DNA from 4 places in the Streptomyces sp. NPDC000410 genome. Region 1 is predicted to be linked to each of the others. Evidence: riboswitches for the same ligand, from Rfam matches in the RefSeq annotation. Region 1 holds a riboswitch; each other region holds the start of a gene.
What was found. A riboswitch is a leader RNA that binds a small molecule or an ion and turns the genes downstream of it on or off. The one in region 1 is predicted to bind cyclic di-AMP.

Region 2: it holds a riboswitch for cyclic di-AMP, as region 1 does, so the genes downstream of both, ABT342_RS26845 (transglycosylase family protein) here and ABT342_RS17115 (M23 family metallopeptidase) in region 1, are expected to answer to the same signal.
Region 3: it holds a riboswitch for cyclic di-AMP, as region 1 does, so the genes downstream of both, ABT342_RS05400 (M23 family metallopeptidase) here and ABT342_RS17115 (M23 family metallopeptidase) in region 1, are expected to answer to the same signal.
Region 4: it holds a riboswitch for cyclic di-AMP, as region 1 does, so the genes downstream of both, ABT342_RS07190 (M23 family metallopeptidase) here and ABT342_RS17115 (M23 family metallopeptidase) in region 1, are expected to answer to the same signal.

What each region holds. Positions count from the first base shown of each region.
Region 1 is NZ_JBEPDM010000014.1:34,340-39,169, forward strand. Features, by position in the region: gene ABT342_RS17110 (GntR family transcriptional regulator) at 1-474, opposite strand, end outside; gene ABT342_RS17115 (M23 family metallopeptidase) at 694-1,467, opposite strand; cyclic di-AMP (ydaO/yuaA leader) riboswitch at 1,481-1,645, opposite strand; gene ABT342_RS17120 (M16 family metallopeptidase) at 1,856-3,238, opposite strand; gene ABT342_RS17125 (M16 family metallopeptidase) at 3,256-4,593, opposite strand; gene ABT342_RS17130 (DNA gyrase/topoisomerase IV subunit A) at 4,802-4,830, shown strand, end outside.
Region 2 is NZ_JBEPDM010000033.1:51,056-55,885, forward strand. Features, by position in the region: gene ABT342_RS26835 (cytochrome P450 family protein) at 1-1,042, shown strand, start outside; gene ABT342_RS26840 (transglycosylase family protein) at 1,156-2,127, shown strand; cyclic di-AMP (ydaO/yuaA leader) riboswitch at 2,420-2,554, shown strand; gene ABT342_RS26845 (transglycosylase family protein) at 2,558-3,193, shown strand; gene ABT342_RS26850 (zinc ribbon domain-containing protein) at 3,404-4,830, shown strand, end outside.
Region 3 is NZ_JBEPDM010000003.1:15,844-20,673, reverse strand. Features, by position in the region: gene ABT342_RS05410 (MerR family transcriptional regulator) at 1-42, shown strand, start outside; gene ABT342_RS05405 (PP2C family protein-serine/threonine phosphatase) at 325-1,524, shown strand; cyclic di-AMP (ydaO/yuaA leader) riboswitch at 1,800-1,936, shown strand; gene ABT342_RS05400 (M23 family metallopeptidase) at 1,948-3,027, shown strand; gene ABT342_RS05395 (PrsW family intramembrane metalloprotease) at 3,140-4,471, opposite strand; gene trmB (tRNA (guanosine(46)-N7)-methyltransferase TrmB) at 4,675-4,830, opposite strand, start outside.
Region 4 is NZ_JBEPDM010000004.1:52,317-57,146, reverse strand. Features, by position in the region: gene ABT342_RS07210 (aspartate aminotransferase family protein) at 1-718, shown strand, start outside; gene ABT342_RS07205 (XRE family transcriptional regulator) at 785-1,438, shown strand; gene ABT342_RS07200 (DUF6126 family protein) at 1,450-1,572, shown strand; gene ABT342_RS07195 (tyrosine-protein phosphatase) at 1,594-2,409, opposite strand; cyclic di-AMP (ydaO/yuaA leader) riboswitch at 3,044-3,206, shown strand; gene ABT342_RS07190 (M23 family metallopeptidase) at 3,209-4,042, shown strand; gene ABT342_RS07185 (SGNH/GDSL hydrolase family protein) at 4,153-4,830, shown strand, end outside.

The sequences.
Region 1 (4,830 bases):
GTACATCCAGGCGGTCTTGTGCCGGAGCTGGGTGAGCAGGGCGGTGAGGCCGGGACTGCCGCAGGCCTGGGCGAGGGTCTCGTGGAACCAGGCGCCGAGCGAGCGCAGGTCCTCGCCCTGACCCCGCCGCGCCCGCTCCTGGCCCAGTCTGACCAGGCCGCGCAGCACCTTGAGGTGCGCCTCCGTGCGCCGCTGGGCCGCGCGCGCCGCACCCAGCGGCTCCAGCAGCATCCTGATCTCCAGCAGATCGGCGGCCTCCTGCTCGGTGGGCTCGGCGACGCAGGCTCCGGCGTGCCTGCGGGTGACCACGAAGCCCTCCGACTCCAGGGTGCGCAGCGCTTCGCGCACCGGTACGCGGGATACGCCGTAGCGGCGCGCCAGCTGCTCCTCGGTGAGCCGGCTGCCGCGCTCGAAGACACCGGTGATGATGTCGTCGCGGATCGCCGCGCATACCGAGCGCGCTGGAATGCGCATACCGAACCTCCGCTTTAATCCTCGCGAAACCCGTGGATCTCTGCCCGATCGCCCTGCCTGTCCGGTGACTCTATTGCAAGGGGACGGAATTTCCGACGGCGAACGGGAATCCATGGATATCTTTTGGCCGGAAGACGACGAAGGCCCCGGCTCGGTTCATCCCGAGCCGGGGCCTTCGCTGAAGATCTCAGACGCCGAAGATCTCAGACACTGAAGGTCTCAGACGTTCACGCCGTGCGCGCGCAGATACGCGACCGGGTCGATGTCGGAGCCGTAGTCCTCGCCCGTACGGGCCTCGAAGTGGAGGTGCGGACCGGTCGAGTTGCCGGTCGATCCGGCGCGGCCTATCTGCTGGCCGGGGGTGACGGTCTGGCCGACCGAGACGTCGATCGACGCCAGGTGGCCGTACTGGGTGTACGTACCGTCGTTCATCTTGATGACGATGTTGTTGCCGTACGCGCCGCCCCAGCCGGCCTCCACGACCTTGCCGGAGCCGACGGCCACGACCGAAGTGCCGGAGGCGGCATGGAAGTCGACGCCGGTGTGGCTGCCGGAGGACCAGAGCGAGCTGCCCGCCTGGTAGCTGGTGCTGACGTACGAGCCGGCGACCGGGAGGGTGTACGACATCAGGCGCTTGCGCTCGGCCTCGCGGGCGGCGCGCTCCTCGGCCTCGCGGGCCGCCTCGGCGCGGGCCTCCGCCTTGCGCTTCGCCTCGGCCTCGGCCTTCGCCTGGGCGGCGGCGAGGTCGGCCTCCAGCTGCTGGGCCTCGGCCTGGGCGTCGATCTGCTCGGCGAGGTAGTCGGGAGCGACGATGGCCTGGGTCAGGCCGGTGTCTTCGAGGGAGAGGCTTTCCGCTTCGGCGGCGACCGCCGGGGAGGCGAGGGTTCCGATGACTCCGGTGGTGGCGAGGGTCGCGACTCCGGCCACGCCCGCGCTCCTGCGCGACAGCCGGCTCGGACCACGATGCTTCCCGGTGGCACGGGTGAACGCCATGTAGTGGCTGATCCTTTCCTTCCTTCTCGCCTACCGGGTTAGCTGACGGGTTCGGAGCAGGAAGGTCTCCTACGGGCCCCTCCGCACCGGGTGCGAAGGCGTCCGATTCACCCCAGGGGACATGTGGGTCCCCGGCTCCCCAGGCTCGCGCCGGACGGGGACTCGGCGATGGCTGCCCGATGCCGCGGGTGCGGCTGGTGCAACTGACGGGCAGCGCAGAAGACGCTAAGCGGGAGATCATTCAATCACCAAACAGACACGCCGATTTGTAGTGCATGCCACAGGGCAGACACCTACATCCCCCCTCGAAGCGGACATAAAAAGGACCCCGGTGGCATGCCTGCCGGCCGGGGTCCCTCTCGGCCCTCTTCGGGCCCTCTCGGCTCAATCAGCCCGTGACAACGGTCACTTCACCGATGCCGAGCTCCCGGATCGGGTCCTCGATCTCGTGTGCGTCCCCGACGAGGACCGTGACGAGCCGGTCCACCGGGAAGGCGTTGACTGCCGCGGCCGTCGCCTCGACCGTGCCGGTCTCCGCCAGGCGCGCGTACAGCTGGGCCTGGTAGTCGTCCGGAAGGCCCTGCTCGACCTGGTCGGCCAGCGTGCCCGCCACGGACGCCGCCGTCTCGTACTTCAGCGGGGCCACACCCACCAGATTCTGCACGGCGACATCGCGCTCGGCGTCGGTCAGCCCCTCCGCGGCGAGCGTGCGCAGCACCTTGAAGAGGTCGTCCAGCGCCGGTCCCGTGTTCGGCGTGTCCACGGAGCCGCTGATGGCGAGCATCGCGGCGCCCGTGGCCCCGCCCGGGGCGGTCGGGGCCGTGGAGCGCAGCACCTGCCCGAAGGAGCGCACGCCGTACGTGTAGCCCTTCTCCTCGCGCAGGACGCGGTCCAGGCGGGAGGTGAGGGTGCCGCCCAGGCAGTAGGTGCCGAGGACCTGGGCCGACCAGACCCGGTCGTGGCGGTCCGCGCCGATCCGGCCGATCAGCAGCTGGGTCTGGACGGCTCCGGGGCGGTCCACGATGATGACGCGGCCCGTGTCGTCGGCGGTGATCGGCGGCATCGGACGGCTCTCCGCCTTGTCGCCGGTCCAGGCGCCGAGCGTGTCGGCGAGCACCGCGTCGAGGTCGACGCCGGTGAGGTCGCCGACGATGACGGCGGTGGCCATCGAGGGGCGGACGTGCGCCTCGTAGAAGGCGCGTACGGCTGCCGAGTCGATGCGCTCCACCGTCTCCTCGGTGCCCTGACGGGGGCGCGACATCCGGGAGGTGGCCGGGAACAGCTGCCGGGAGAGCTCCTTGGCCGCCCGGCGGGCCGGGTTCGCGGTCTCGTGCGGGATCTCGTCCAGCCGGTTCTGTACGAGACGCTCGACCTCGCTGTCGGCGAACAGCGGCGCGCGCAGCGCCTCGGCGACCAGGCCGAGGGCCTTGGGCAGCCGGGAGACGGGGACCTCCAGCGAGACCCGGACGCCGGGGTGGTCGGCGTGCGCGTCGAGCGTGGCGCCGCACCGCTCCAGCTCCGCGGCGAACTCCTCCGCCGTGTGCTTGTCCGTGCCCTCGGAGAGCGCCCGCGCCATGATCGTGGCGACGCCGTCCAGGCCCTCGGGCTCGGCGTCCAGCGGGGCGTCGAGGAAGATCTCGACCGCCACGACCTGCTGGCCGGGGCGGTGGCAGCGCAGGACCGTCAGTCCGTTGCCGAGCGCGCCGCGGTCGGGGGCGGGGAAGGCCCACGGCTTGGCCTCGCCCGGCTGCGGCTGCGGGTGGAAGTCCATGGTCACGGCAGCGTCGGTCACTGGACCGCTCCCTCTTCGTCGTCGTTGTCCTCGGTGGCCGCGAGCGGCTCGTACACCAGCACCGCCCTGTTGTCGGGGCGCAGCCGGGCCTGGGCGACCGCCTGGACCTCCTCGGGGGTGATGTCGAGGACCCGCGAGACCGCGCTGAGCGCCAGCTGGGGGTCGCCGAACAGCACCGCGTACCGGCAGAGTTCGTCGGCGCGGCCCGCGACCGTGCCGAGCCGGTCCAGCCACTCGCGCTCCAGCTGGGCCTGTGCGCGCTCCATCTCCTCGGCCGTGGGGCCCTCGGCGGCGAACCGGGCCAGCTCGTCGTCGACGGCGGCCTCGATGTCGGGCACCTCGACCCCGGCGGACGTCTTCACGTCCAGCCAGCCGAGCGAGGGGGCCCCTGCGAGCCGCAGCAGGCCGAAGCCCGCGGCGACGGCCGTGCGGTCGCGGCGCACCAGGCGGTTGTGCAGCCGGGACGACTCGCCGCCGCCGAGGACGGTGAGCGCCAGGTCGGCGGCGTCGCACTCGCGGGTGCCGTCGTGCGGCAGCCGGTAGGCGGCCATCAGGGCGCGGGCGGGCACCTCCTCGACGACCTCCTCGCGCAGCTGCTGCCCGATGATCTCGGGGAGGGAGCCGTCGCGCGGCGCCTGCTTGCCGTCGTGGGACGGGATGGAGCCGAAGTACTTCTCGACCCAGGCGAGGGTCTGCTCGGGGTCGATGTCTCCGACGACCGACAGCACCGCGTTGTTCGGCGCGTAGTACGTACGGAAGAAGGTCCGCGCGTCCTCCAGCGTCGCCGCGTCCAGGTCGGCCATGGAGCCGATCGGGGTGTGGTGGTACGGGTGGCCCTCGGGGTAGGCGAGGGCGGTCAGCTTCTCGAAGGCCGTGCCGTACGGCACGTTGTCGTAGCGCTGGCGGCGCTCGTTCTTGACGACGTCGCGCTGGTTCTCCATGGACTCGTCGTCGAGTGCGGCGAGCAGCGAGCCCATGCGGTCGGCCTCCAGCCAGAGCGCGAGCTCCAGCTGGTGGGTGGGCATGGTCTCGAAATAGTTGGTGCGCTCGAAGCTGGTGGTGCCGTTGAGCGAACCGCCGGCCCCCTGGACCAGCTCGAAGTGCCCGTTGCCGTGCACCTGCTTCGAGCCCTGGAACATCAGGTGCTCGAAGAGGTGAGCCAGGCCCGTACGGCCCTTGACCTCGTGGCGCGAACCGACGTCGTACCAGAGGCAGACGGCGGCGACCGGGGTCAGGTGGTCCTCGGAGAGCACCACGCGCAGGCCGTTGGCCAGGCGGTGCTCGGTCGCTGTCAGGCCGCCGGAGCCGGCCTGCGCTGTGGCCGTGTGACCCATGGGCATGTAGTCCCTTCGATCGCGTTGCTTGATGTCCTGCCACTGTATGCAAGCGTGCCGACACCTGGCGAAGTTCCCTGTGGACAACCCGGCTGAGTTCCCGGTGGTTCGGCCCACTGTTCCGGGTCGCGGTCCGGCTTGTCAGTGGGACAGTCCACAATGGTCCGCGTCAGTTCCCGTTCATGTTGGTGAAGGAGCCGCAGCAGCGATGGCCCGCCGCAGCACGAAGACCCCGCC
Region 2 (4,830 bases), on a different contig from region 1:
CGACGAGCCGGCGCACGCCAAGGGGAAGACGGGCATCCCGGGGGAGCGCAAGGCGGAGCTGATGACGCATCTGCTGAACATCGACCCGCCCGACCACACCCGGCTGCGCCGCCTGGTCTCGAAGGCGTTCACCCCGCGCCGGGTCGCCGAATTCGCCCCGCGCGTACAGGAACTGACGGACCGGCTGATCGACGACTTCGCCGAGGACGGCAGCGCCGACCTCATCCACCAGTTCGCCTTCCCGCTCCCCATCTACGCGATCTGCGACATGCTCGGCGTCCCGCGCGAGGACCAGGACGACTTCCGGGACTGGGCGGGAATGATGATCCGGCACGGCGGCGGACCGCGCGGCGGCGTGGCCCGCTCGGTGAAGAAGATGCGCGGCTATCTCGCCGAGCTGATCCACCGAAAGCGCGAAAACCCGGCGGACGACCTCATCTCCGGACTGATCCGCGCCTCCGACCACGGCGAGCACCTGACCGAGAACGAAGCCGCGGCGATGGCGTTCATCCTCCTCTTCGCCGGTTTCGAGACGACGGTCAACCTCATCGGCAACGGGATGTACACGCTGCTGCGCCACCCGGAGCAGCGCCGCAGGCTCCAGGAGTCCCTCGCGGCCGGGGAGAGCGGCCTGCTCGCCACCGGCGTCGAGGAACTGCTGCGTTACGACGGGCCCGTGGAGCTGGCCACCTGGCGGTTCGCCACCGAGCCGCTCACGCTCGGAGGGCAGGACATCGCGGCGGGGGACCCGGTCCTCGTCGTACTCGCCGCGGCCGACCGGGATCCGGACCGGTTCGCCGACCCGGACACGCTCGACCTGGCCCGGAGGGACAACCAGCACCTCGGATACGGGCACGGCATCCACTACTGCCTCGGTGCCCCGCTCGCGCGGCTGGAAGGGCAGACCGCGCTCGCGACGTTGCTGACCAGGTTGCCCGACTTGCGACTTGCAGCCGATCCTTCCGATTTGCGCTGGCGAGGCGGCCTCATTATGCGTGGATTGCGCACTCTGCCCGTTGAGTTCACGCCGCCAAGTTACTGACGGTCAGTCAACTCTGTGACTTTCGCGTTATCTGGACTGCATCGACTTGTGACCGGTGTTCGAATACGGCTACGTTCACCGACGACTCAGCAGTCACACGAAAGGCCCACCGCATGCGCTCCGGGAATGGTCGGCATCGTCGCCCCCGTCAGGCACCCGCACTTGTCGTCGCGGCAGGGGTGACCGGATCGGCCATCGCCATCCCGCTGCTCGGCGCCGGTTCGGCATCCGCCGCCGACGCCACCACCTGGGACCGTGTCGCGGACTGTGAGACCGGCGGAATGTGGAGTGCCGACTTCGGCAACGGCTACTACGGCGGACTCCAGTTCTCGCAGGAGACCTGGGAGGACTTCGGCGGTACCGAGTACGCGGCACGCGCCGACCTCGCCAGCCGCTCGCAGCAGATCGCGGTCGCCGAGAAGGTGTTCGCCGCGCAGGGCAAGGAGGCGTGGCCCAGCTGTGCGGTGATCACCGGGCTCGTGCCGGGCGCGAAGCCCTCGGTCGACCCGGCCGACACCTCCGGTGTCCTGCCTCTCCCGAAGGAGAACGTCAAGGCGCCCTCGTTCGGTGAAGGGGCCGACGCGGCGGCTGCGCCTTCGGCCCCGGCGTCGGACGCGCCCTCGGCATCGGCCTCGCCCGCGAAGCCCAAGGGGAAGCCGTCGGATCCGGCGTCGACCGAGCTGACCGAGTCGGCCGGGCCTGCCGAGTCCGTCACGCCCGCCCCGGCGGCGGGCGACACCGGTTCCGGCAAGCATCGCGGCACCCCGGCCACCAATGAGGATGAGGCGGGCAATTCGGTCAACGAGCGTGAATCCGGGCGTCATGCCTCACGAGGTGACACACCGGCACGAGAGGCGGCCGCCACCGAAGATGACTACACCGTCCGCCCCGGCGACAACCTGTGGACGATCGCGGACGCGAACAAGGTCCCCGGCGGCTGGTCCGCGCTCTACGGCGCGAACGCCGAGGTCGTCGGCTCCGACCCCGACCTCATCCTCCCTGGCCAGAGCCTTGATCTGGGCCTGAAGGAGAAGCCGTCGCCGGTGGCTGCGCCGGAGTCGAAGTCGGAGTCGAAGCCGAAGTAGTTCGAGGGCTTATGTCCGCTTCTGCGCAAGTGAGATATGGGTCTCTTCCGGCCAACTGGCGGGTTATGCCCGCCCGGTCCGGTCGTCCCGCCTCTCACCTGCGAAAACGGACATCTCCCCAAGGTGGTTAAGGGCGTTTTCTCCCCGATGTTCATCTTTGAACATCGGGGAGAGCTGTGTCTACGGTCTGAACCGCTCGCCATCGCGGGCCCCGTCGACCGTCACGCCGAATCCTGCCGTCGGTCGAAGGGAACGGTCGACGCGTCACGCGCCGTAGGCAGGAGCGGGGGACCCAAGGTAAGCGCCGCACCCGCCCGTTGAGGGCCGGGGCGGCTCGGGGTGAAGCCGCGCGAGCACGTTCGCGCGGCCGGGCAACTCACGGGCCCGAACCCGACAGCTCACCTCGCAGGCGTCGGTGAGGGGAATCTCCATGCTGTTCTCCGGCAAGGGCGAGCGCCGCCGCCCGACCGTTCTCCGGCGGACCTCGCGGTTCGCCACGCTCGCCGGTGTCACCGGCGCCGCGATCGTCGCCCCGCTGATGGCCGCCGGCGGCGCCAACGCCGCGACCTCCTCCGAGTGGGACGCCGTCGCCCAGTGCGAGTCCGGCGGCAACTGGTCCATCAACACCGGCAACGGCTACTACGGCGGTCTGCAGTTCTCCGCCTCCACCTGGGCCGCGTACGGCGGCACCGCGTACGCCGCCTCCGCCGACCAGGCGTCGAAGTCGCAGCAGATCACGGTCGCCGAGAAGGTCCTGGCCGGACAGGGCAAGGGTGCCTGGCCGCACTGCGGCGTGGGCCTGTCCAACGCCGCGTACACCGCCGAGCCCGCCCCGCAGCGCGCCGAGGCCCCGACCACCCGCTCCGAGCGCCCCGCCGCGGCGGCCCCGGCCAAGGCCGTCAAGAAGGGCGACGGCGAGTACAAGGTCAAGGCCGGCGACACCCTCGCCACGATCGCCGCGGCGAAGAAGGTCGAGGGCGGCTGGAAGAAGCTGTTCGACCTGAACAAGGACGTCGTCGGTGACGCCAACGTCATCTACCCGGGCCAGCTGCTCCACCTGAGCTGACCCCCCAGTCACTCCGGCCCCCTCAGCCACCCCGGCCCGGCGCGCCCCTTCCCCCCCATGAGCGCCGGGCCGGGGTTTCCGGACGGAGTCCGGGTGAGGGCAGGTCGCCTGGGATGCTGTCGGCCGCCTCATCCCGTGTGAGGTGCGTATCCCCGTATGGGGATTCGCGGATCGAATGTGTGACCTTTGTTCGCGGGTGTCGTTGATCGGATGGCAGTACAGCTCCAGTGGCACGGAAGGGTGATGGTCGCGATGGCCCGGTCGGCGGGGAGCCGGAAGGTGCCGCTCGCCGCAGGGCAGACGGCCCGGACCGCGTGCGCCCGTGGCTGGCTGCGCACCGGCTTGGACGAGAAAACCGGCGAACTCCTGCCATCGGCTGTGCTCGCGGAGCGCGTCGGATGGGCCACTGCTCTCGTGTCCACCATGGCCGCCGAGCTGCTGGCCGCGCACTGGAGCACGCACGATGTGGATGTCCTGGCATCCGGTGTGGACGCGGGCGGCCGCACGCTGCCGTCACAGGCGTGGATGGCGCTGCGCCGCCTTGGCTGGACCATCGCACCGCCCGAGGGCATCAGGGTCAATGACCGGATCGTGCGGATGGCTCAGGAGCAGGCCGGGCGTACGCTCCGCTCGGCGAAGTGGCGCGCTGACCTGACGGTCGGGGTCATCGCGTCCTGGCCCGCTGATTCGGCGAAGCGGACTGCTGAGGAATGGGACGCGGTCCGTGATGCGGTGCCGGATGGGCGGCATCTGCCGTCCAGTGTGATCACGTCCCGTACCCGGCAGATCGCCACATTCGCCCGCAGGCACGGCCGGATGCCGGCCGATGTGTTCGAGGCGGAGGGAACACCGGCGATCGCCCGCATGCTGCTGCTGTCCGCGTGCGACGGGCAGCAGGCCACCATCGAACGCGCCGGCGAGCCGGGCCGCGCGCTGCTGCGGTTGCAACTGCCCACCCGGCCCGACCCGGCCTCGTACGGGGACTGGACGTGGGTCGCCTGCCCCATCAGCCTGCCACCGACCATCCCGCCCGGTGCGGTGCTGCACCTGCCCACGCTGCGTCTGGACAGCGGCCGGGTGCGGGCCGATCTCGCCTACACCCACCCAGTACCGAAGGCAGCCCGTACCGGGCACACGGTCGCGCTCGGTGTGGACTGGGGACTGAACACCCTGCTGTCCGCCGGTGCTGCCCGGCTGCACGACGACGGGCGGATCACCGCCCTCGGTGCCGGTGCCATGTTCCGGACCGCCGGTGTCCTCGCCAAGCAGCACCGGCTACGGCGGGAGAGCGAGCACCTGCACGCCAAGGCCGACCAGTACCAGCGGCTCATCGCCGGGGTCGAGCGGCACACACTGACCGCGAAGCACGCGGTCCTGGCCGACGAGATTCGGCACATGTCCGAGCGCCGGTCGAATCTGAACGACGCCCTGGCCTGGTCTGCCGCCCGCTGGGCCGTCGATCAGGCCATAGCCGCCTCGGCGAGCGTGATCTACATCGAAGACCTGCGTTCGATGGAAGCGCGGGGCATGGGCCGCACGATGAACACCCGCCTGTCTCAGCAGGTGCGCGGGCAGATCGTGGAACGCATGCGGCACCTCGCCGCCGAGCTGGGTGTCGCCGTGGTGACGGTCCCGGC
Region 3 (4,830 bases), on a different contig from region 1:
GACGCGATGAAGGTCTACGCGGAGCGCCACCTCAGCGCCTGACCGGCGACGGCTGATCAGCGACTGACCAGCCACTGACCAGCGACTGATCGGCGACGGCTGATCAGCGTCTGACCATCGACCGGACAGCCGCTGAACCGCGGCTGAGTCCTCGCGTCAGCGCGGTCACCGGGAGGGCCCCCGGTGATCAGCGAGCACGGCCCCGTAACCCGGTCGGCGGACGGCGAGTCGCCGTGCGGCGCGGCTCCGGCCAGCCTGGGTGGGGCGCGGTACCGTCCGCAGCCGTGGGCGGACCGCGCAGGGAGATCACTCGGGAGATCACTGGTGGGGCAGCGAGAGGGCGACGGCGACGGCGACGGCGACAGTGCCAACGGCAGCGCGGCCCATGGCGACGGCGAGGACGGCGGCACCCGGCGCGACGGTGCCCGCCGGCTCGTCCTGGCGCTGCCGGGGCTGGTCATCCTCATCGGCGTACTCTTCGACCTCGCCACCCCCGAGGCGTACACCGCCTCGCCGCTCTTCGCCGCCGCGCCGCTGATCGCGGCCCCGTTCTTCTCCTATCGCGGCACGCTGGTGACCGCCGTGGCCACCGTGGCCGCCGTGCTCGGACTGCACATCCACAACGGCACGATGACCCAGGTTCCGGCGACGACCGAATTCCTGACCGTCGTCACGGTGTCCGTTCTCGCCCTCTTCATCAACCGTGTCGTGCGCCGCAGCGGCGAGCGCCTGGCGTCCGCGCGCGTCATCGCGGAGGCCGCGCAGCGTGCCGTACTGCCCTCGCCCGCCGACCGGATCGGCGGGCTGCAGATCGCCGCGCGGTACGAGGCGGCGCAGGCGGACGCGTTCATCGGCGGGGACCTGTTCGCCGTGCAGGACACCCCGTTCGGGGTCCGGCTGGTGGTCGGGGACGTACGGGGGAAGGGGCTGGACGCGGTCGAGGCGGTGGCCGTCGTGCTGGGGGCGTTCCGGGAGGCCGCCGAGCAGGAGTCCACGCTGGAGGGGGTGGCCCAGCGGCTGGAGCGCGCGCTCGCGCGGGAGGGGACGCGGCGCTCCGGGCTCGACGCGTTCGAGGGCTTCACCACCGCCGTGCTCGCCGAGATCCCGCGCGGCGACGGCCGGGTCCGGGTGGTCAACCGGGGGCACCCCCCGCCGCTGCTCCTGCACGCGGACGGCGCACTGGAGCTGCTGGAGCCGGTCCGGCCCGCGCTGCCGCTCGGCATGGGCGATCTGGCCTCCTGGCCGGACCGGGCGGACGAGAGCGCGTACCCGCCGGGCGCGACCCTCCTCCTCTACACGGACGGACTCTCCGAGGCGCGGGACGCGCATGGCGTCTTCTACGATCCGCGCGAACGCCTCGGGGGCCGGATCTTCCCCGGCCCGGAGGAACTGCTGGACGCGCTCGTCGACGACGTACGGCGGCACACGGGCGGCGAGTCGACGGACGACATGGCGCTGCTGGCGGTCAGCCGGCCGGGGGAGCGGCAGCCGGAGCGGCGCAAAACGGTACCGGTGGTTCCGTAGACGTGTCCCGTGGGCGTGCTCCGTAGACACGAGTGCGCTACGGAACGTAGCCGAAGGGCGCCCCTCCGCATAACATTTGACGAACTGTCAGAAGATGGTGGTGACGGGATTCCGGTTGAGGGGCGGTCAACTCGCCCGATTCCGCCCGCTTGTGCCCTGGTAAGTCCATGGCGAGGGTGTTAATGATCAGCTGGAACGGCTTGGAATCACGACCGGGTGTCTATTAACGTTCGATAACGCAGCGCGGTCGTCCCAGCCGTCGCAAGAGACGGCACCGTGCGCACGCGCCGAATCCCGCAAGGGAACCGGGGAACCACCAATTGGGGTGAATCGGGCGCCTTCGTGGTGCTCGTAGGAGACCTTCCTGCTCCGAACCCGTCAGCTAACCCGGTAGGCGAGAAGGAAGGAAAGGAGCACGCCCCCGTGGCGTCAAACGAGCCTGCCCTCCAGGATCCCCCCACCACCGAGTGGGTCCCCACCGGCCAGTGGGCCCCCACCGCCGCGGGGGAGGAATGGAACCCGACGGAGGAGTCCGTCCGTCCGGTCCGCGGCAGGCACCGCGTCGTCAAGCAGCGCAATGGACTGGCCCGTAGCTCCACCGTCCTCGGTGTCGGCGTCATCGCGGCCGTCGGCGCGGGCGGTATGGCCACCGCGCAGGACAAGCCGCCGGTCTCCATATCCCTTCCCGACACCATCACGGACAACCTCCCGGACGCCAAGTCGCTGCCGGGTGTGGGCTCCCTTATCTCCGACTCGGACGAGGACGAGGCCGACGCGCAGAGCGGGAACGAGGCTCCCCTCACCACGCTTTCCATCGACTCCTCGGCGGACAGCGGCGCCGACGCCACCGCCGACGCGGGCGAGGCCCTGCGCGCCCGGATCCTCCAGCAGGCCGAGCAGCAGCAGGCCAAGGTCGACGCCGAGGCCAAGGCGGCCGCGGAGCAGGCGGCAGCGGAACAGGCCGCGGCGGAGGCCAAGAAGCAGCAGACCGCGGCCGAGGCCAAGGCCGCCGAGGAGAAGCGGAAGGCGGAGGCGGCGGCGAAGGCGGCTGCCGAGGAGGCGGCGCGCAAGGCGGAGGCCGAGCGGCTCGCCAAGCTCGCCGCGAGCTACTCCCTGCCGACGTCCTCGTACACGATCACTTCCACGTACGGCCAGGCCGGCTCGATGTGGTCCTCCGGCTACCACACCGGCCTCGACCTCGCCGCGCCCACGGGTACGCCGGCGAAGGCCGTGCACGGCGGCACCATCAAGTCGGCCGGTTGGTCGGGGTCGTACGGCTACCGCATCGTGCTGGAGCTCGAGGACGGCACCGAGGTCTGGTACTGCCACCTGTCGTCGATGACCGTCGGCGCCGGGCAGAAGGTCGGCACCGGCGAGACCATCGGCCGCGTCGGCGCCACCGGCAACGTCACGGGCCCGCACCTGCACCTGGAGGTGCACACGGCGGGCGGCGACGGCATCGACCCGATGGCGTGGCTGCGCGGCAAGGGCCTCACGGTCTAGGGCCGGATCTCACGAAGGCCCGTACGGCAGCTCTGGCACCGCCACCCGGCGACCGCCAGAGCTGCCGTTCTGTTGTCTCCCGTACGGTCCCTCACGTGTGTGGCGTGTGTGGCTAGCCGCGGTACGGGTTGTAGCCGTCGTAGTCCCGGTACGGCGGGGGCACCCACACCCGCCCCGTCGCCCGCGCCGCGTACGTCAGTGCCGGGCCCGCTATGTGCTTGCGCTGCCAGAGGTGGTGCAGCAGCTCCTGCTCGCGCGCGACGAAGTCCGGCCCCGCCGCCCCGCGGTGGGCCCGGTGACGCAGGAACGCGAGGGACGTCGCGAACGCCTCGTACTCGGACACGGCGCGGGCCGCCGCCGGACCGTGCCGGTGCCCCGCCATGTCACGGGCGACCGTGCGCGCGCGCATCGAGGAGAGGGCGAGCGGCTCGGCGGCGGAGAGCCAGCCGGCCGCGGCGTACGCGGGCAGCTGGGACGAGATCGTGCGCAGCTCGCGCTGGCGGGACCATATGGCGAGCCACGTCAGCAGGCCGACCGCGGGCAGCATGAACAGCCCGTACACCGCGAGGAAGCCCCAGGGGCTGAACACCGCCGACCCGTTCCACAGGGCGTGCATGCCCATCGCGACCAGGAGGCCGAGCAGCGGCAGCACGGTCCTGCGGAACCTGCGCCGCCGGGCGGTGAACGCCGCGATGCCGAAGCCGATACCGGTCATCACCGTGAAGAGCGGATGCGCGAACGGCGACATCACGATCCGGACGAAGAACGTCCCCGCGGTGATTGAGGCGAAGCCCGCGTGGCCGGACTCCTGGTCCTCGCCGAAGGCGCGGCCGAGATACAGGATGTTCTCGGTGAAGGCGAAGCCGGTCGCCGTGAAGCCGGCGACGACGACTCCGTCGACGAGCCCCGTGAAGTCCCGTCTTCGGAAGAGGAAGATCAGCAGGATCGCGGCGGCCTTGGCGCTCTCCTCGACGACCGGGGCGACCACCGTCGCCCCGATGGTGTTGGCGGAGGCCGGGTCGGCCGTGGCGGTGGCTATCCACTGGGTCGCGAACGAGTTCGCGATGATGGCGACGAGCGCGGCGGCGAAGGCGCCCCAGGCGAAGGCGAAGAACAGGTTCCGCCAGGGGCCCGGCTCGACCCGGTCCAGCCAGCGGAACGCCGCCAGCAGCAGCGGAACGGGCAGCAGGGCCAGGCCGAGGCCGACCATGAAGCCCTGGGTGCCGGTCTGTTCGCGGACCAGCGCGAGGATCACCAGCGCGGAGAGGGCGAGGAGCGTGATCACGGCCCCGGCGCGCACGGCTTTGCTGCGCCAGAAGGCGCGGCGCGGTTTGTAGCGCCACTGCGCGCGCTCCGGGACGGCTTCGAACAGCGGCTGCTCGTCGCACGCCGGAACGGCGGGGTGGGGCTGGGGCCGCGTGGGCTGCGGGGACGTGTCGGACACCTAATGACCCTAACGACCGCCACTGACAGCGCGAAGGTACTTTTGGCGCGACTTCGCCACTGCTTTCGTCGTCGCGGTGGCTGTCGCTGTCGGTATGACGTCAGCCGCTGCTTGGTCGCTGCTTCGCTGCTGCTGCTCCGCTGCTTGGCCGCTGCTTCGCTGCTTGGCCGCTGCTGCTCGGCTGCTTCGCCGCTGATGCTCCGCTACTTCCGGCGGAACAGCAGGTCGTGCACCACATGGCCCTTGTCGAGCCCCTGTCCCTCGAACCGCGTCAGCGGGCGGAAGGCGGGTCGGGGCGCGTAGCCGCCGTCCGGCTGTGTGTTCTCGAAGTCCGGGTGCGCGGAGAGCACCTCGAGCAT
Region 4 (4,830 bases), on a different contig from region 1:
GGAACTGCTGCACCGGCACAAGGCGCTGCTGATCGCCGACGAGGTGCAGACGGGACTCGGCAGGACCGGCGACTTCTACGCGTACCAGCACGGGGACGGCGTCGAGCCCGATCTCGTCTGTGTGGCGAAGGCGCTCTCCGGCGGCTATGTCCCGGTCGGCGCGACCCTCGGCAAGGACTGGATCTTCAAGAAGGTCTACTCGTCGATGGACCGGGTGCTGGTGCACTCGGCGAGCTTCGGCTCCAACGCGCAGGCGATGGCCGCCGGGCTCGCCGTCCTGTCGGTGATCGAGAACGAGGAGACCGTGGCGAACGCCAGGGCGACCGGCGAGCTGCTGAAGTCGCGGCTCACGGCGCTCGTGGACCGGTACGAACTGCTCCACGACGTGCGCGGGCGCGGACTGATGATCGGGATCGAGTTCGGCCGGCCGTCCTCGATGAAGCTGCGCAGCCGCTGGACGATGCTCCAGGCGGCCCGCAAGGGGCTGTTCGCGCAGATGGTGGTCGTCCCGCTGCTGCAGAAGCACCGCATCCTCACCCAGGTCGCCGGTGACCATCTGGAAGTGATCAAACTGATCCCGCCGCTGATCATCGGGGAGCGGGAGGTCGACCGCTTCGTGACGGCCTTCACCGCGGTGATGGACGACGCCCACGGGGGTGGCGGGCTGATGTGGGACTTCGGCAGGACGCTGGTCAAGCAGGCCGTCGCCAACCGCTGATCACGCGGCTTTTGCCTCTGGGGCAAGAAATTTGCCCCAGAGGAAACATCCTGGCGCAATGGACGCATGAGCCATCCTGCCGGACAAGCCCCAGGCCACGATGCCGGACACGACGCCGGACAAGCCTCCGGACACGATGCCGGACGGGACGCGGACACGCTGCCCGACGTCGCGCCCCGGCTGCGTGAGCTGCGCCGCCGCCGTGGCCTCACCCTGGAGGCCGCCGCCCAGCGCGCGGGCCTCTCACCCGCCCATCTCTCCCGGCTGGAGACGGGCAACCGGCAGCCTTCGCTGCCGATGCTGCTCGCCCTCGCCCGGACCTACGGTACGACGGTCTCCGAGCCCCTCGGCGAGCTGCCGCCGGAGCGCGACGCCGTCATCCGCGGCGGGCGGATGGGCCCCGCCGAGGCCGACGGCTGGACCTACCGGCAGGCCGGCGGGCGCGGACGCGCCATGCAGGCCCTGCGGGTGCGCGTGCCGTACGGGACCCAGGGGGACCTCGTGCGGGTGCATCCCGGCGAGGAGTGGCTGTACGTCATCGAAGGGCGGCTGCGCCTGGGCCTCGGCGAAACCGTGCACGAGCTCGACCCGGGGGACAGCGCCCACTTCGACTCGCTCACTCCGCACCGTATCGCCGCTGTCACGCGGGAGGGGGCCGAGCTGCTGTTCGTCCACACGCTGCTGCAGAGCCCCGACCCGCACGCGCACCCGCACGCCTGAGGAGGCCGCTGATGAACCAGGACCAGGAGCAGAAGTTTCCGGTCGGACTGATCGTCCGGCTCTTCGCCTATCTGGTGGCGGGCCACCTGTTCGCGGCGTTCCTCTATCTGCTGTTCAAGGTCGGGGCCGGCTGACCCGGTGTTTCGCCCGGTGGCTCAGAGCGCCCCGTCCAGGAGGCGCTCGCGCAGCCGCTCACGCGTCTGCGGCGTGATGCCCAGGCCGTCGGACAGGTAGCGCTCGGTGCCGCCCCAGGTCTCGTCGATGGTGTCGAACGCGGCGGCGAGGTACTCGGCGCGGGCGTCGAACAGCGGGCTCAGCAGCTCCATCACCTCCGGGGACATCCCGGCGGGCGCGTTCTCGCCGCGGCGCACCTTGTAGCGGCGGTGCGGGTCGTTCGACTTGAGGTAGTCGGCCTCGATGGCGTCGCGCTCGACGCCCACGGCGAGCAGCGAGACGGCTATGGACAGACCCGCCCGGTCCTTGCCGGCCGCGCAGTGCATCAGGGCCGGGACGCTGTCCTCCGCCAGGGCGTGCAGCACCCGGCTGTGCTCGGCGGTGCGCTCCTTGATGATGACCCGGTAGGACTCGATCATCCGGTTGGCCGCCTTGCCGTCGCCGAGGATGGACCGCAGCTGGTCCAGATCGCCGTCGCGGACCATCTTCCAGAACTCGGCGCCGTCGGCCGGGTCGGTGAGCGGGATGTTCACGTTGCGCACTCCGGGCAGCTCGACGTCCAGGCCGTCCAGCTTCTGGTCCGCGGAGTTGCGGAAATCGAAGATCGTGTGGAGCCCGAGCGAGGAGAGGAACGCGGCATCCGCGTCGGTCGCGTGCGCCAGGTGGCCGCTGCGGAAGAGCCGTCCGTACTGAACGCGCAGCCCGTCCACGGTCGGCAGTCCGCCCACGTCCCTGAAGTTGCGCACGCCCGACAGCTCGGGTTCGGTCGACGGGACCTCGGGCAGCTGCTGCGTCACGGGGGCTCCTGAGTGTCTGCGGTCGGCACGGCTCGCCGACGTAGGCGCGCTGTCGACGATACGACATTGGTTCCTCAGGCAATCATCTTGGTTGTGCGTTCGGTCGACCGTGCAAGGGAGTTGCCTCCAGGGCGGCTTGGGATCGAAGGTGTTCGGTTCTGCGTGAATTTGGTGGGTTGTGGTGATCGACACGGAGGGTGGCGGTCGCGCCTGGCTGCTGTGCGGGCGCGCAAGCGGTTACGCATGACCCGGTCGAGAGCGGTCCCCGGTTCGTCCGCCACGCTGCGCGGCGATCTTGGCGCCGTGGCGCTCCAGCAGTGCCGGATATAGGGGCATTGCTGGCCTACTGAGGCTTATGCCCGTATTAGGTCATCTGGGGCAACAAGCCCCGGTTGCGGGGGAGATGACGTCCATGCCGTGAGCGGGATCATATTGGTGACGTTCCGTCGCCGCGCGCCGCCGTCAAATTCCCCGCTCCTCAAGGGAGTCGAAGACCGTAATCCACGCAGGGTGACCGGGAAATCCCCGCGGATATCACGCGGGCGAATCAGCGGCCCAAGCGGTGGCTTGTTCGTGCCGACCGGGCTCGCTTACGGTCACCGCAATCCGGTCGGAACGCCTAATCCTGCCGTCGTCCGGAATATCGCATCTATCCACGTGTGGCAGGAGCGGGGGACCCAGTGAAACCGCCGGTCCGTCAATGCGGAGCGGCTCGGGGTGAAGTCGCGCACCTACGCGGCCGGGCAGCTCCAGCCCGAACCCGACAGCTCACTTCGCAGGCGCCGGAGAGGAATTCGCCATGCCCGCAATGGGTAAGCACCGCCGTTCGAGGAAGAACCCGATCACGCGCGGACTCGTCGCCGCGGGCACGGGTGGCGCCGTCATCGCGCTCCCGCTCATCGGTGCCACCGGCGCGCACGCGGCGGAGAAGTCCGCGCCTGCCGTCGCCCCGGAGCGGACTGTCTCCGTCGCCCAGCAGGTCGAGGCTCCCAAGGCTCCCCGGACCTACACGGTGGCGCCCGGCGACACCCTGGCGAAGATCGCCAAGGAGCAGAAGGTCAGCGGCGGCTGGAAGAAGCTGTACGCGGACAACCGCTCCGTCGTGGGTGCGAACCCCTCCGTGATCCGTCCGGGTATCCAGCTGGCCATCGGCGCGAACGCGAAGCCCAAGGCCGCCCCCGCTGCCGCCCCCGCCGGGAAGGCCGCCCCCGCCGCGAAGACCCGCGTCGCCCCCTTCTTCGCCCCGGTCCCCTCCGCCGTCACCACCGCGTACAAGACCGCCGGAGCCATGTGGTCCAGCGGCTACCACACCGGCGCCGACTTCGCGGCCGCCACCGGGACCTCCGTGAAGGCCGTCGGCGCGGGCACCGTCGTCTCGGCCGGCTGGAGCGGTTCGTACGGCAACGAGGTCGTCATCCAGCACGCCGACGGCACCTACTCGCAGTACGCCCACCTCTCCCAGCTGTCCGTCTCGTCCGGCCAGAGCGTGCGCGGCGGGGAGCAGATCGGCCTGTCCGGCTCCACCGGCAACTCCTCCGGTCCGCACCTGCACTTCGAGGTCCGTACCACTCCGCGCTACGGCTCCGACATCGACCCGCTGGCGTACCTGCGCCAGCACGGCGTCTCGATCTGACGTGTCGTATTCCCGTTTCCCGGAAAGCTGACCAGGTGGTCTATATCACCCCGCGTCAACCCATCCCTACGGTGGCGTAAGTCACTTCGTGAGGTGAAGGATGTCTCGACGTGGCAGACGATTCGAGATCAAGAAAAAACAGTGCATTCGGGTCGTACGCGGCGATCGGTGACAGCTTCACCGAGGGCGTCGGGGATCCCGGACCCGAGGGACAGTTCGTGGGCTGGGCGGACCGCCTCGCCGTCCTGCTCGACGACCGCGTACCGGAACACACCTTCCGCTACGCCAACTTGGCGGTACGAGGCAGGCTGCTGGACCAGATCGTCGAGGAGCAGGTCCCGCGCGCCAAGGAACTCGCCCCCGACCTGGTGACGTTCTGCGCGGGCGGCAACGACATCATCCGCCCCGGCACCGACCCCGACGACGTCGCCGCGCGCTTCGAGCGCGCGGTCGCCGACCTCACCGGCGCGGTCGGCACCGTCATGGTGACCACCGGCTTCGACACCCGCGGCGTGCCCGTACTGCGTCATCTGCGGGGCAAGATCGCCACGTACACCGCGCACGTCCGGGCCATCGCCGACCGCTACGACTGCCCCGTCCTCGACCTGTGGTCGCTCAAGTCCGTCCAGGACAGGCGCGCCTGGGACGACGACCGGCTGCACCTGTCACCCGAGGGCCACACCCGCGTCGCGCTCCGCGCCGCCCAGGTGCTCGGTCTCGACGTCCCCGCCGACCCCGACCAGGCGTGGCCGCCGCTGCCGCCCCGCGGGACGCTGGAGGTCCGCCGC